DNA from 3 places in the Martinezella sp. CNPSo 3959 genome. Region 3 is predicted to be linked to each of the others. Evidence: riboswitches for the same ligand, from Rfam matches in the RefSeq annotation. Region 3 holds a riboswitch; each other region holds the start of a gene.

Region 1 (4,210 bases), on a different contig from region 3:
CTCGCCCGCCAGCAGTGCTGCCGAAAAGAGATGAATGTCCGTGCCCGATGTGGCCAGGATCGCATCGATCCGGGGTGCCGACGCTTGGTTAAGGCCAAGCAAGCACAACAGATCCTCCCGCACGCGCCCGATTTCGCGATCGTAGACAGTCGTCGGCGAGCTTGTTTCCATCTCCCGCCTCAGATCCGCGTAAAAGGATTCGACCGCGGCAAAGGCGGCAGCGGATATGGTCGATGCCGTCGACGAACCGAAAGCAAGATCTTCGGGCCGGGGCGCCGGACCATAGCCATACATGTTGAGCCCGGTGAGCGGATCGCAATCCAGACGTTCATCGCCACCCGACACCAAGTGTTTCAGCAGCGCATCCCTCGCCTCGCTCTGTTGCCTCGACAACGCACCCGTAGTCGCATTTTTATCCAGGGCACAATCGTCAGCAACTTGCTGCATGGAGAAGCATTCCTCTTTCGCCAATGTCGACACGCTTTGCAGAATCGCGCTGCGGTCTACGCCGAGCGGGGGGAGCCTCGGCAGTCGAACATTACGCTTCACAAGATGGAGCGAGGCTGACTTGCCAGGCCGGCAGCGCCAGCAGTAAGCGCAATAAAAAAGCTCGCGATCCGGAGGGTCGCGAGCTCATTTCTGCAAGGCGAATTGTCGGGTCAGCCGGCAGCTTCCAGCTTATCCTGCGTCTTCGTCTCGAAGTCGCTGGCATCGTGGCGCTCGCGCAGCTGCTCGGATGGATCGCCCGACATGCGGTTGACCATGCGGCCGCGCTTGACGGCAGGACGCGAGTAGATTTGCTCGGCCCAGCGCTGCACGTTCTTGTAGTCCTGCACCTGCAGGAACTCGGTCGCACCGTACTGCCACCCCTTGGCCAAACCGCCGTACCACGGCCAGATGGCGATATCGGCAATCGTATAGTCGCTGCCGGCGATATATTCGCTTTCAGCCAGACGGCGGTCTAGCACGTCGAGCTGGCGCTTCACCTCCATGGCAAAGCGATCGATCGCATATTCGATCTTCGTCGGCGCATAGGCGTAGAAGTGACCGAAACCGCCGCCGAGATAGGGAGCGCTGCCCATCTGCCAGAACAGCCAGGAGATGCATTCGGCACGCGCCGGCTGCTCGGTCGGCAGGAAGGCGCCAAATTTTTCGGCGAGATACATCAAAATCGAGGCCGATTCGAAAACGCGAACCGGCTTCGGGCCACTGCGGTCGAGCAAAGCCGGGATCTTCGAATTCGGATTGACGTCAACGAAACCGCTGCCGAACTGGTCGCCCTCACCGATCTTGATCAGCCAGGCATCATATTCCGCGCCGCTATGACCGAGCGCCAGCAGCTCTTCCAGCATGATGGTGACCTTCACGCCGTTTGGCGTTCCAAGCGAATAGAGCTGAAGGGGATGGCGTCCTACCGGCAGTTCCTTCTCGTGAGTCGGGCCGGCAATCGGGCGATTGATATTGGCGAACTGGCCGCCATTGGCCTTGTTCCAGGTCCAGATTTTCGGCGGGGTATATTCGGCAGGGCCGGTCATGGGCATCCTCCTTTTTCGGGAATCGAATTTGGGCGATCTTCGATGTAGCGCGCTACATAGATCGCACATAGGGGCCGCTCTTCATTTTTGCGAGAGGAGAATGCGCACTCTTTAACGCGGAAGCGCTCTTGCCGCCTGGGTTAGGGCGCGACTCTTCGACCGCGTTAGGCCATTGGCAAATGTCTGGAGGTTCATGAAACGAAAAAGCCTGCCGCGGGAGGAGGAGCGGCAGGCTTTTTACAAGAACCGAACAGCGGATGGGAGGAGGAGTTCCGCTATTCCTGCAGCCGTCCCTGGGAGGAGGATAAGGACGTCTGCCAAGCGAAGGGATGCGGGAGGAGATGCATCGCTTCGATGAAGACGAACATACCAGTCTTTTGCTCAGTTCATAGGCATTTCTTTGCAAGGCAGTTATGCGCCATGCGAAAACCGGGCAGCTGAGTCAATCGCAATCTTCAGCCAGCGCGGCGAAGAATGAGCGGGATACCCATAAAGCAAAAGCGCCTGCTCGGAGGAACAGGCGCTGGCATAATGCATGCTTTATAAGGAGCCGGTGCGGCCGTTAGCGAGCGATCGCTGCGCGGGCAACGTTGCGGATTTCGCCGCGATCGATACCCAGGTCGTGCAGTTCGCGCGTGGACATACGGCCCAGTTCGGCGACCGTCTGACGATACTTGCGCCAGTTATTGAAAGAGCGTGCTACGTTCATGATGATCCCCTTTCCTTGGGCTTTCGAAGCTGAGCTGCCGTGCTTGGCGCTCCCGTCGCTTCGATGAGAAATATATAGTCGAAACCCTCGGCTTTTTGCAGAGCTAAGGAATCACTGCACCTATGCACATACTGCATATGTCGCCCGAAAAGCAGGCGGTCGTCATCCTGTCGATCACGCCTGCCTTTGCGATTTGCTGATGACAGCGCCTCCTTTGTCTGCGAAAAGAAGAGAGATGAGAGACAGGGGCGTCCGCCATCCGGCGGGCTGAGAAGCACCCTTCGAACCTGAACCAGATCATGCTGGCGGAGGGAGTCGCTCGGGACCTCGCGAAGCTGAAGCACGTCGTCCCTACGCGTCTCGCCGCCTGAAAGGGGCGATATGCAAGACCAAATCACACCGGGCAATCTACTTCGCACCATGCGGGAAAGCCCTCTCCTGGTGCAATGCATCACCAATTTCGTCGCCATGAATATCGCGGCCAATGTGATGCTTGCCGCCGGGGCATCGCCGGCAATGGTACATGCCGAAGAGGAAGCCGGCGAGTTTGCCGCTATCTCCGGCGCACTGACGGTCAATATCGGTACACTCTCGTCCGGCTGGCTTGCGGGCATGCTGACGGCTGCGAGGTCGGCAAGCAATGCCGGCAAGCCCTGGGTCCTCGATCCCGTCGCCCATTATGCGACCGCATTCCGTCGCGATGCCATCGCGCGCTTGCTGGAACTAAAGCCGGCAATCATTCGCGGCAACGCATCCGAAATCATCGCGCTTGCCGGCGGCACGAGCCGCGGCCAGGGCGTCGATAGCAGGGATGCCGTCGAACAAGCCGAAGATTCCGCCCGACTGCTCGCCGAAAGGCACGGCTGCGTAGTGGCAGTCACCGGCGTTACGGATTTCGTGACGGATGGAGGGAAAGCGCGGCGCATTGCCGGAGGATCGCCGCTCATGCCGCAGGTGACGGCACTCGGCTGCTCCCTTACTTGCCTTGTCGGTGCGTTTGCGGCGGCAGCTCCAGATGATCCTTTCGATGCGACCATAGCGGCGCTTGCCGTCTTTGCCGTTGCCGGTGAACAGGCGGGAGCAATTGCAGATGGCCCAGGCTCTTTCTCCTGGCGCTTCCTCGATGCCCTTGCCGCCCTCACCCCGGAAACGCTGGATCGCGACGCAAGGATATCGGCAGCATGAAACAAGACTTCGATCTATCGCTCTATCTCGTCCTCGATCCGCTGCTATGCCGTGATCTCGGCATGGTGGAGACGACGCGGGCGGCGGTGGCCGGTGGCGCTACCATCATCCAGCTTCGCGACAAGGAGGCTTCGACCGCCGCCATGATCGAGACCGGCCGCGCCCTCAAGCAAATCCTGCACGGAACGAATGTCCGGCTGATCGTTAACGACAATGTCGAGGCCGCCATCGCCATCGGCGCCGATGGCCTTCACATCGGCCAGGAAGATATGAATGCCGCCGACGCTCGCCGCGTGATCGGCCCGGACATGATCCTCGGCCTCTCGGTGGAGACGGAGGCCCTCGCCTCCGCCATCGATGCCCGGATTGTCGACTATGCCGGGATCGGCCCGATCTTTGCCACGCCCACCAAGCCCGACCACAAGCAGCCGATCGGCTTCGACGGGCTTGCCCGCATCGTCAGGCTTTGCCCCGTTCCATCAGTCGCGATCGGCGGCGTGAAGGCAGAGCATGCCGCGAGCGTTTACTTAGCCGGCGCCGATGGTCTTGCGGTCGTCTCGGCCATATGCGGCCAACCGGACCCGCAAGCCGCGACAACCATCATCGCGAAAGCCATCAAGGAGGCTCGCCAATGATCCGCAATGTCTTATCCATCGCTGGCTCCGATCCCTCCGGCGGCGCTGGCATCCAGGCCGACCTGAAGGCTTTCTCGGCCCGCGGCGTTTATGGAATGGCGGCTCTGACTGCTTTGACGGCGCAGAACACGCAGGGCGTCTCCGGC
Region 2 (4,210 bases), on a different contig from region 3:
ACCCCACGCAAATCGTGGATGCGACCGATGCGGGCGGCCCCTGTGCAGTCGACGATCTCAGAGAAGCTATGGTCATCCACGAGCACGTCGATAAAGGTGACGCCTTTTGCAGATAGATCGTCCTTCAACGATTGCAGGACCTCGCGGGGATTGAGATGTGCTTCCTGCGGAAAGAACAAGCCCTGGCGAAATCGGCCGGCAAGCGAAGGTTCAAGGGTGGCGATGTCGTCTTCGTCTACCCAGCGATAGTCCGTCGTGCGGCTGGCGAATCGCCTCAGTTCGTTTTGATCGCGGTTCGGCGCAACGACGAGCGTTCCATTGCGGATGATCTTGCCAGGCAGAATCGCTTCCCATCGATCGGCGGAATCACGGCCGAGCGTCAGCACAGCCTCATCGGCGCTTTCCCGCTCGCACCATGGCGCCAGCATGCCGCCGGCAAGCCAGGAGGCGGCGCAATGAAAATTCCGGCCTGGATCTGAGATCGTGACCTCCGCTCCGCGCCGGATCAGCTCGTGAGCGACCGTGAGGCCGGCAACGCCGGCCCCTTTAACGAGGATGCGCATGTCACTCGGCCGGCTGTGCAGGGGTTTCGACCGGCATATAAAGGTCTCCGCCCTCTCGATACTTGGCTGCCATGGCTTCCAGCCCTTCCTTCTGCGCTTCGGCGCGGATGTCGTGCGAAATCCGCATCGAGCAGAATTTCGGGCCGCACATCGAGCAGAAATGGGCCACCTTATGAGCTTCCTTCGGCAGGGTTTCGTCGTGGAAGCTGCGAGCCGTGTCCGGGTCGAGCGAAAGGTTGAACTGATCTTCCCAGCGGAATTCGAACCGGGCGCGCGACAGAGCATCGTCACGAACCTGCGCGGCCGGATGACCTTTGGCGAGATCCGCCGCATGCGCTGCGATCTTGTAGGTGATGACGCCTGTCTTGACGTCGTTGCGATCAGGCAGACCAAGGTGCTCCTTCGGCGTGACGTAGCAGAGCATCGCCGTCCCGAACCAGCCGATCATGGCAGCGCCGATGCCCGATGTGATGTGGTCATAGCCGGGCGCGATATCCGTCGTCAGCGGCCCGAGCGTGTAAAAGGGCGCCTCGCCGCAGACGGAAAGCTGCTTGTTCATGTTTTCCTTGATCTTGTGCATCGGCACATGGCCGGGGCCTTCGATCATCACCTGGCAGTCTTTTGCCCAGGCGATCTTCGTCAACTCGCCCAGCGTCTCCAGTTCTGCAAATTGCGCGGCGTCGTTGGCGTCAGCTATCGAGCCGGGGCGCAGGCCGTCGCCGAGCGAGAAAGACACGTCATAGGCACGGCAGATATCGCAGATTTCCTCGAAATGCTCGTAAAGGAAGCTCTCGCGATGGTGATGCAGACACCACTTGGCCATGATCGAGCCGCCGCGCGAGACGATGCCGGTGACGCGATTGACGGTAAGCGGGATGTAATGCAGCCGCACACCGGCATGGATGGTGAAGTAATCGACGCCCTGTTCGGCCTGCTCGATCAGGGTATCGCGATAGATTTCCCAGGTCAGTTCCTCGGCAATGCCGCCGACCTTTTCCAGCGCCTGATAGAGCGGCACAGTGCCGATCGGCAGCGGCGAATTGCGGATGATCCATTCGCGGATGTTGTGGATGTTACGGCCGGTCGAAAGGTCCATGACGGTATCGGCGCCCCAGCGCGCGGCCCAGACCATCTTCTCGACTTCCTCCGCCATGGAGGAGGTGACGGCGGAATTGCCGATATTGGCGTTGATCTTCACCAGGAAATTCCGGCCGATGATCATCGGCTCGCTTTCGGGGTGATTGATGTTGGCCGGAATGATCGCCCGGCCGCTCGCAACTTCCTGGCGGACGAATTCGGGGGTCACATGATCCGGAATATGGGCGCCGAAGCTTTCGCCATCGCGAATCAGGGCTTCTGCCTTCGCCTTGCGGCCGAGATTTTCGCGGATGGCGATGAATTCCATTTCCGGGGTGATGATGCCGGCGCGTGCATAGGCGAGTTGGGTGACCGCCTTGCCGTCTTTTGCCCGCAGGGGCTGCCGCTTGGCCGGAAACTCGGGCGTCAGCCGTTCGCCGGTGACGAAACCATTGTCTTCAGGGCGCACATGCCGGCCTTCATAAGCCTCGACATCGCCGCGGCCGAGAACCCAGTCGCGGCGCAGCTGAGACAGGCCTTCCTCGATGCGGATATCGGCGCCCTCGATCGTATAGGGGCCGGAAGAATCATAAACAATGACAGGCGGCTCGCCCGAGGTCGGATGGACGCTGATTTCGCGCATCGGCACGCGGATGTCCGGGTGGATCTCTCCGGGAACATAGATTTTCGTGGATGCCGGCAGCGGTCCAGTGGTTACGGTCGGAGTGAGGTTCTTTGCGGCAATATTCATGGTTTGAGGCTCCAAGTTGCAGTTGGAGACCCAGTCAATCAGCCGGAATGATGGAAAGACGCCGGCATGGAATCCACGCGGGAATCCGAAGCCTTCAAGCGCTCGCACCGTCCCTACGCCAGTATGAACTGGATCAGGTTCAACGGGTCACTGCGCCACAGGAGGCAAAGCCTCATTGTCCAGCAGTATCTCAGCCCCTTGCCGGGACCCCCCTGGTGAATACGAAAAGGCTATGCCTTACCCTTGTTCTCTGTCAACCCCGCAACGACGGTCGCGTTTTCTCAATCGATTGACCAATGTGGCGCGGGGGCGGCGTGGATTCTATTGGGGCGAGCCTCCGATAGGCGCATCATCATCTTCGATGACGCTGCTCTTGATTCATGCCCGTTCCCGCATAGATGGTGCGGATGAAAACTCTGGATCGCGAGCCTCATTGGGGAAGCCTGTCTCGATTTGGTGCGAATTCTTAAACCTTGGCGACGCCGACTATTCCGGCAGTAAAAGGCGCAGCCAGCCGCCCGTTGCATTTAAGCAACAGCAATCAAGTCTAATGCCGGGGCAGGTTTCACAGAATTGACAAACATACGGGCTGTTTGTAAACCAAATATAGGACATAAACTGTCTTACGGACGAGCAATCGGCCGGATCGGTAGAGGCATTTCAAAACCTTTGCCGCGGGGTGAATTATGGAGGTTAGAGGGGACTCAAGCCGACATCAGGTGCGTATCTGCCGGACTGCCCGGTTGCGTTCAAACCGACGTAATCCTCAGGGTGGTGTTCCAGCTTTGTACTCGCGGTAAATTGGAATGCATATTGCAACCAGGAGTTTAAAATGAACATCAAGAGCCTTCTTCTCGGCTCCGCTGCTGCGCTGGCAGCAGTTTCTGGCGCCCATGCGGCTGACGCGATCGTCGCTGCTGAGCCCGAGCCGCTGGAATACGTTCGCATCTGCGACGCCTACGGCGCTGGCTACTTCTTCATTCCAGGCACCGAAACCTGCCTCAAGATCGGCGGCCGCGTCCGTACCGAAGGCGAGTGGTACGATGCCTACAACCCGAACAGCCATAACGGTACGCTGTGGCACACCCGTGCGGAGCTGAGCGTCGACACGGCAACCGACACCGAATACGGCCCGCTGAAGACCAACACGGTCATCCGTTGGGATTGGAATGACGGCAACTCCACCTCCACGAAGCTGCTGTTCGCAAACATCAGCCTTGGCGGTTTCCTCGTCGGTAAGGCTGACTCGCAGTACAACTCCTACATCGGTTATGCCGGCGACGTCATCAACGACGACGTGATCTATGACGGTCCGTACGAACTCAACCAGTTGACCTACAACTACGACGCCGGCAACGGCTTCACGGCTGTGATCTCGGTCGAAGACTCGAACTCCAGCGGTTCTGGCGCTTCCTATGGCTCCAGCTGGTGGTCTGACGACAAGGGCAACCACTACGCTCCCGACGTCGTTGCCGGTGCTGGCTTCAAGTCCGGCGCATGGGGCTTCAAGGTCGTTGGCGGTTATGACTCGATCGTCGAAGAAGGCGCCATCAAGGCTCGTGTCGATGCTGACTTCGGTACCTTCTCGGCCTTCTTGATGGGCGGCTGGAACACTGACGGCGACAAGCTGAACAAGTATGCCGGCACCAACCTCGATCGTTCGGCTTGCCCGGTTAACGATGCATCGAAGTGCGGCTGGGGTGACTGGGCTGTTTGGGGCGGCGTTGGCGTTCCGATCAACGAAAAGCTGAAGTGGAACCTGCAGCTCGCCTACACCGACTCGAAGATCTTTGCCGCAACCACCAACGTCAAGTGGAAC
Region 3 (4,210 bases):
GGCCGCGAGGCCGGTCACGACGACCGAGGCGAGCGGCATGCCCAGAAAGAGCGTCGCGGCCGCCAGCAGCGCAGCATCGATGCATCGCGCAGCCATGCCCTGTCCATCGATGCGGCGCAGCGCACGCCCGCCGGTGAGGCCATGATCGTCGGGAGCGCGAAACAGCGTCATGGCGCCAAGCACAAGGAGGGTGACGACGATCTGCAGCAGCGACAGCATTACGGCGCGGCCGGGATCGAAATCGAAGCGGAGCGCCTGGTAGATCGCCACTTCCAGCGTCGTTGCGGCCGGACCGCCGCCGAGGATCAGGACAAGCGTGAAGCTGGTGGCGCAGAGCATGAAGATCAGGCCGGCGATGCCGGGAATGAGGCCGCGCAGGATAGGCCATTCGATGAAGCGGAAGACCGAGATGGGCCGCATGCCGAGTCCGCCGGCCACGAGCCAATATTCCGCTGGCACACGCTCCAGTCCGGCCAGCATAAGCCGGCAGGCGAGCGGCATGTTGAAGAAGACATGCGCAAGCAGGATACCGGCCAGGCCATAGATGCTGACGGGCTGCGACAGGCCGAGTGCTGATAGCGCCTGATTGATGAGGCCCTGCCGGCCCCATATGCCGAGCAGGCCGAGTGCACCGATCAGCACTGGCAGGCCCATCGGCACGGCCATCAGCCGGATCAGCCACAGCCGGCCGGGAAAGCGCGGCTGGCGCGCCAATGCGCGGGCGACCGGAATGGCGAGCACAATGGAGAGCAGTGTCGAAAGCACCGCCTGCAGCAGTGTGAAGCGCAGGATGCGCAGCAGATATGGGTCTGTGAGCGAGGTGTCGCCGCCGGATTCGATGCCGGCGGAGAGGAGAACAAGAACGGCGATCCCGACGAAGAGCGCAATGCTGCCGAGGCTGAACGCCCCGCCGGAAATAGCGCGTCTTCGCTCGGGTGCCGTGAGTATGATCAAGGCATCAGTTGCCGCTGGTGGCGGTCAGCCATTCGTCGATCCAGGCCTTGCGGTTCTTGTCGACGTCGGCAGGGCTCATCAGGAAGGTCTTCGACGGCACCACGAGCTTGCTGAAGGCATCCGGCAGCGGCTCGGAAGTGTCGGCGGCCGGCATCATCCAGTTGCTTGTCGGAATGATGTCCTGGAAGCCGGTGGAGATCATGAATTTCAGGAAATCGCGGGCAAGTTCCTTGTTCGGCGAGGACTTGATGAGGCCGGCGACCTCGATCTGGATATAATGCCCTTCCGAGAAGGCGGCGGCCCGATAGCGATCGGTCTTGTCCTCGATCATGTGATAGGCCGGCGACGTCGTGTAGGAGAGCACCATCGGCGCTTCGCCCTTGGTGAAGAGATCATAGGCTTCCGACCAGCCGGGGGTGACCGTCAGGATGCGGCCTTTGAGCTTCGCCCAGGCATCTGCGGATTTGTCGCCATAGATCGACTTGACCCAGAGCAGCAGGCCGAGACCCGGCGTCGAGGTGCGCGGATCCTCGATGACGATCTTCTGCGCGGGATCGCCCTCGACGAGATCCTTCATGCTCTTGGGCGGGTTCTTGACCGTCTGGCTGTCATAGATCACGGCGAAATGGCCGTAGTCGTAGGGCACGAAGACGTCGTCCTTGAAACCGCCGGGAACCTTGAGGGCCGAGGTGTCGACGCCGCTTGCGTCGAAGAGGCCGGTATCCTTGGCTTCGTCGATGAGATTGGTGTCGAGGCCGAGAACGACATCGGCCTTGGTGCCCGTTCCTTCCAGCTTGAGCCGGGAGAGAAGTGCAACGCCATCGGTGACGGCGACGTAATTGACCGTGCAGCCGCAGGTCTTTTCGAAGGCGGCCTTGACCTTGGCGCCAGGACCCCAGTCGGCGGTGAAGCTCTCATAGGTGTAGATGGTCAGGGTCTTGTCGGCTGCAGCGGCAGGCTGCGCGGCAAAAAAGGTCGTTCCGGCGGCAAGGGCCAGGCCGGCGAAGAATGACAATAGCGAACGGTTATGCATGGTCGCGCCTCCTCCTAGAGCCGGATGATTCCAGGTCTACCGACCTAAAATCTGAATCTGCTCTAAAATCAAATAATTAGGGCATGATGTCGTCCGAAAACCGTTTCCGTTTTTCGGCATCATGCTCTGGGTTTCGTCTGAAGGGGAAAGGGCGCTATGATTTCGTCACGCGTCTAATCCCTCCGCCGGTGTTAGCCGGATCAGGTTCCGCGGGTTGGCCGGTGAAAGCCTCTCAGCCAAATGTCCTGAAGGACATAAGGCACCCCGTTAGAGCGTCGGCAGATTTAGCCCTGTGACGGAGGGATGACAAGGGAAATGATTCCCTTGCCGATTGCAGCATGAAGGATTTACTCGGCAGCCTCCGCGACCGCCGGGCTTTCGAATTTCTTCGCGGCACTCGGGAGCTGCACATTCTTCAGCGTCAGCGAGGTCAGGAGACCAAGCATGCAAATGCCGGCTGCCGTCATGAACAACGGACTGAAGGCGCTCGCATAGGCGTTGGCGACGGCCTCGCGGGTTATCTCGGGCAAGGCGGCCATCATCTTCGGCGTCAGCTCCTCGATGTTCGGTACGCCGGATATGGAGACACCAACATTGCCGAGTTTGGCGGCGATGATGGCGCCGTAAATGGAGATGGCGATGGAGGCGCCGCCCATGCGCGACAGCGTGACGGCGCCGGTCGCAGCGCCGACGTCGCGCGCTGCCGCTGCATTCTGTACGCCGATAACGGGCACCTGCTGGGCAAGGCCGATGCCGATGCCGTGCAGCAGCATCAGGCCGCCAATGAGGACGATGGGCGTGCCGGCATGGACGAAGGCGAGCGAAGCGAATGCGATGGTGCTGCAGGTGGCGCTGGCGACGGCAAACGGCTTGTAACGGCCTTTGGCCGCGATCAGCCGGCCGGCGGAGAGCGAGCCGCAGACGATGCCGCCGGTCAGGAGAATGAACAGCAGCCCGGCCATGGAGGGCGAAAGGCCTGTCGTCGTCTGCAGGAAGAGCGCGAAGTAATTGACCATGCCGATAGCGACGGCACCGCTGGTGATCGAGAGGATCAGCAGAAGGCCGAATGTCGGATTGCGGAACAGCGTCATCGGCACAATCGGCTCGGGTGCGCGGCGCTCGATGAAGACCCAGGCGATGGCGCAGATTACCCCGAAGGCAATAATACCGAGGCATTGCGGCGATAGCAGCGACCCGAAGAGTTCGCTTCCGTCGGCAGCAAGCACAATGCTTGTCGTCGTCAGGGCAAGGACGATGGCGCCGGCATAATCGATCTTCGGACGGCGGGCAGGCTTGCGGTAGGGCAGCATGAAGGCGAGGCCGGCAAGCACGATGAAGCCGATCGGCACGTTGACGAGGAAGATCGAACGCCAGCCGAAAAGATCGCTCATCGTGCCGCCGAGAACGGGGCCGATGGCGCCCGACGCCATCAGCACGAGGCTTGAATAGCTCTGGTAGCGTGCGCGCTCGCGCGGCTCGAAGAGATCGGCGTTGACAGCAAAGATCGAGACCATGATGCCGCCACCGCCGAAGCCTTGAAGGACGCGGGCGGCGATCAGCGTATCCATCGAGACGGCCAGGCCGCAGACGGCAGAGCCGACCGTGAAGATCGCGATCGCCGTCATCATCACATATTTGCGGCCGAAGAGATCACCGAGCTTGCCGTAGACGGGCATGACGGCGGAAAGCGAGAGAAGATAGGCCGAGCCGATCCAGCCGAAGCGATCCAGATGCCCGAACTCGCCGACGATCGTCGGCAGTGCCGTTGAGACGATCTGGTTGTCGAGCGTTGCCATGAACATGGCAGTCATCAGAAAGAGGAAAAGAATAAGCCGCCGTTTGTGATCCGCCACGAGCGGTGTGAAGCTTGTCTGCATGTCCATGGAGCAAGAACCCGAACTGGGCCGGAACGCTGCGCTATCGAACGAATGCGCGGGACGCCCGGTCTTCATGAGTGAATATATGTGCTATTAGCATATAATTGTCAATGGCAGGTGAATGCCATTTGCATGTTTTGTTTCCTCGCGACCTCTGCTATGCTTTAGGGATGACATCTGCGCCGAATACAAAAGATATCGAAGTTCCGACGCTGGCCGAAGACGAGAAGTTTCTACGCATCGGTCAGGCGATGATGCGCATGCGCTTGCTGACGGGCCGTCGCATGATCGGCAGGCTCGCCATTCAACACGTGGCCCCGGGGCTTGAGCTTTCGCATCTCGATGT

What was found. Region 3 has a riboswitch for thiamine pyrophosphate ahead of thiB (thiamine ABC transporter substrate binding subunit). Riboswitches for the same ligand answer to the same signal wherever they lie in the genome.
Region 1: linked by a shared signal. The riboswitch ahead of thiM (hydroxyethylthiazole kinase) and the one ahead of thiB (thiamine ABC transporter substrate binding subunit) in region 3 are both predicted to bind thiamine pyrophosphate.
Region 2: linked by a shared signal. The riboswitch ahead of thiC (phosphomethylpyrimidine synthase ThiC) and the one ahead of thiB (thiamine ABC transporter substrate binding subunit) in region 3 are both predicted to bind thiamine pyrophosphate.

What each region holds. Positions count from the first base shown of each region.
Region 1 is NZ_JBXSOV010000014.1:73,314-77,523, reverse strand. It holds gene AC13RE_RS23725 (hypothetical protein) at 1-447, opposite strand, end outside; gene yghU (glutathione-dependent disulfide-bond oxidoreductase) at 660-1,535, opposite strand; gene AC13RE_RS23715 (DUF1127 domain-containing protein) at 2,098-2,244, opposite strand; TPP riboswitch at 2,479-2,575, shown strand; gene thiM (hydroxyethylthiazole kinase) at 2,626-3,429, shown strand; gene thiE (thiamine phosphate synthase) at 3,426-4,064, shown strand; gene thiD (bifunctional hydroxymethylpyrimidine kinase/phosphomethylpyrimidine kinase) at 4,061-4,210, shown strand, end outside.
Region 2 is NZ_JBXSOV010000007.1:204,585-208,794, reverse strand. It holds gene thiO (glycine oxidase ThiO) at 1-563, opposite strand, end outside; gene thiC (phosphomethylpyrimidine synthase ThiC) at 565-2,391, opposite strand; TPP riboswitch at 2,484-2,615, opposite strand; gene AC13RE_RS17355 (porin) at 3,224-4,210, shown strand, end outside.
Region 3 is NZ_JBXSOV010000006.1:197,051-201,260, reverse strand. It holds gene thiP (thiamine/thiamine pyrophosphate ABC transporter permease ThiP) at 1-951, opposite strand, end outside; gene thiB (thiamine ABC transporter substrate binding subunit) at 959-1,987, opposite strand; TPP riboswitch at 2,148-2,264, opposite strand; gene AC13RE_RS16000 (MDR family MFS transporter) at 2,335-3,870, opposite strand; gene AC13RE_RS15995 (MarR family winged helix-turn-helix transcriptional regulator) at 4,035-4,210, shown strand, end outside.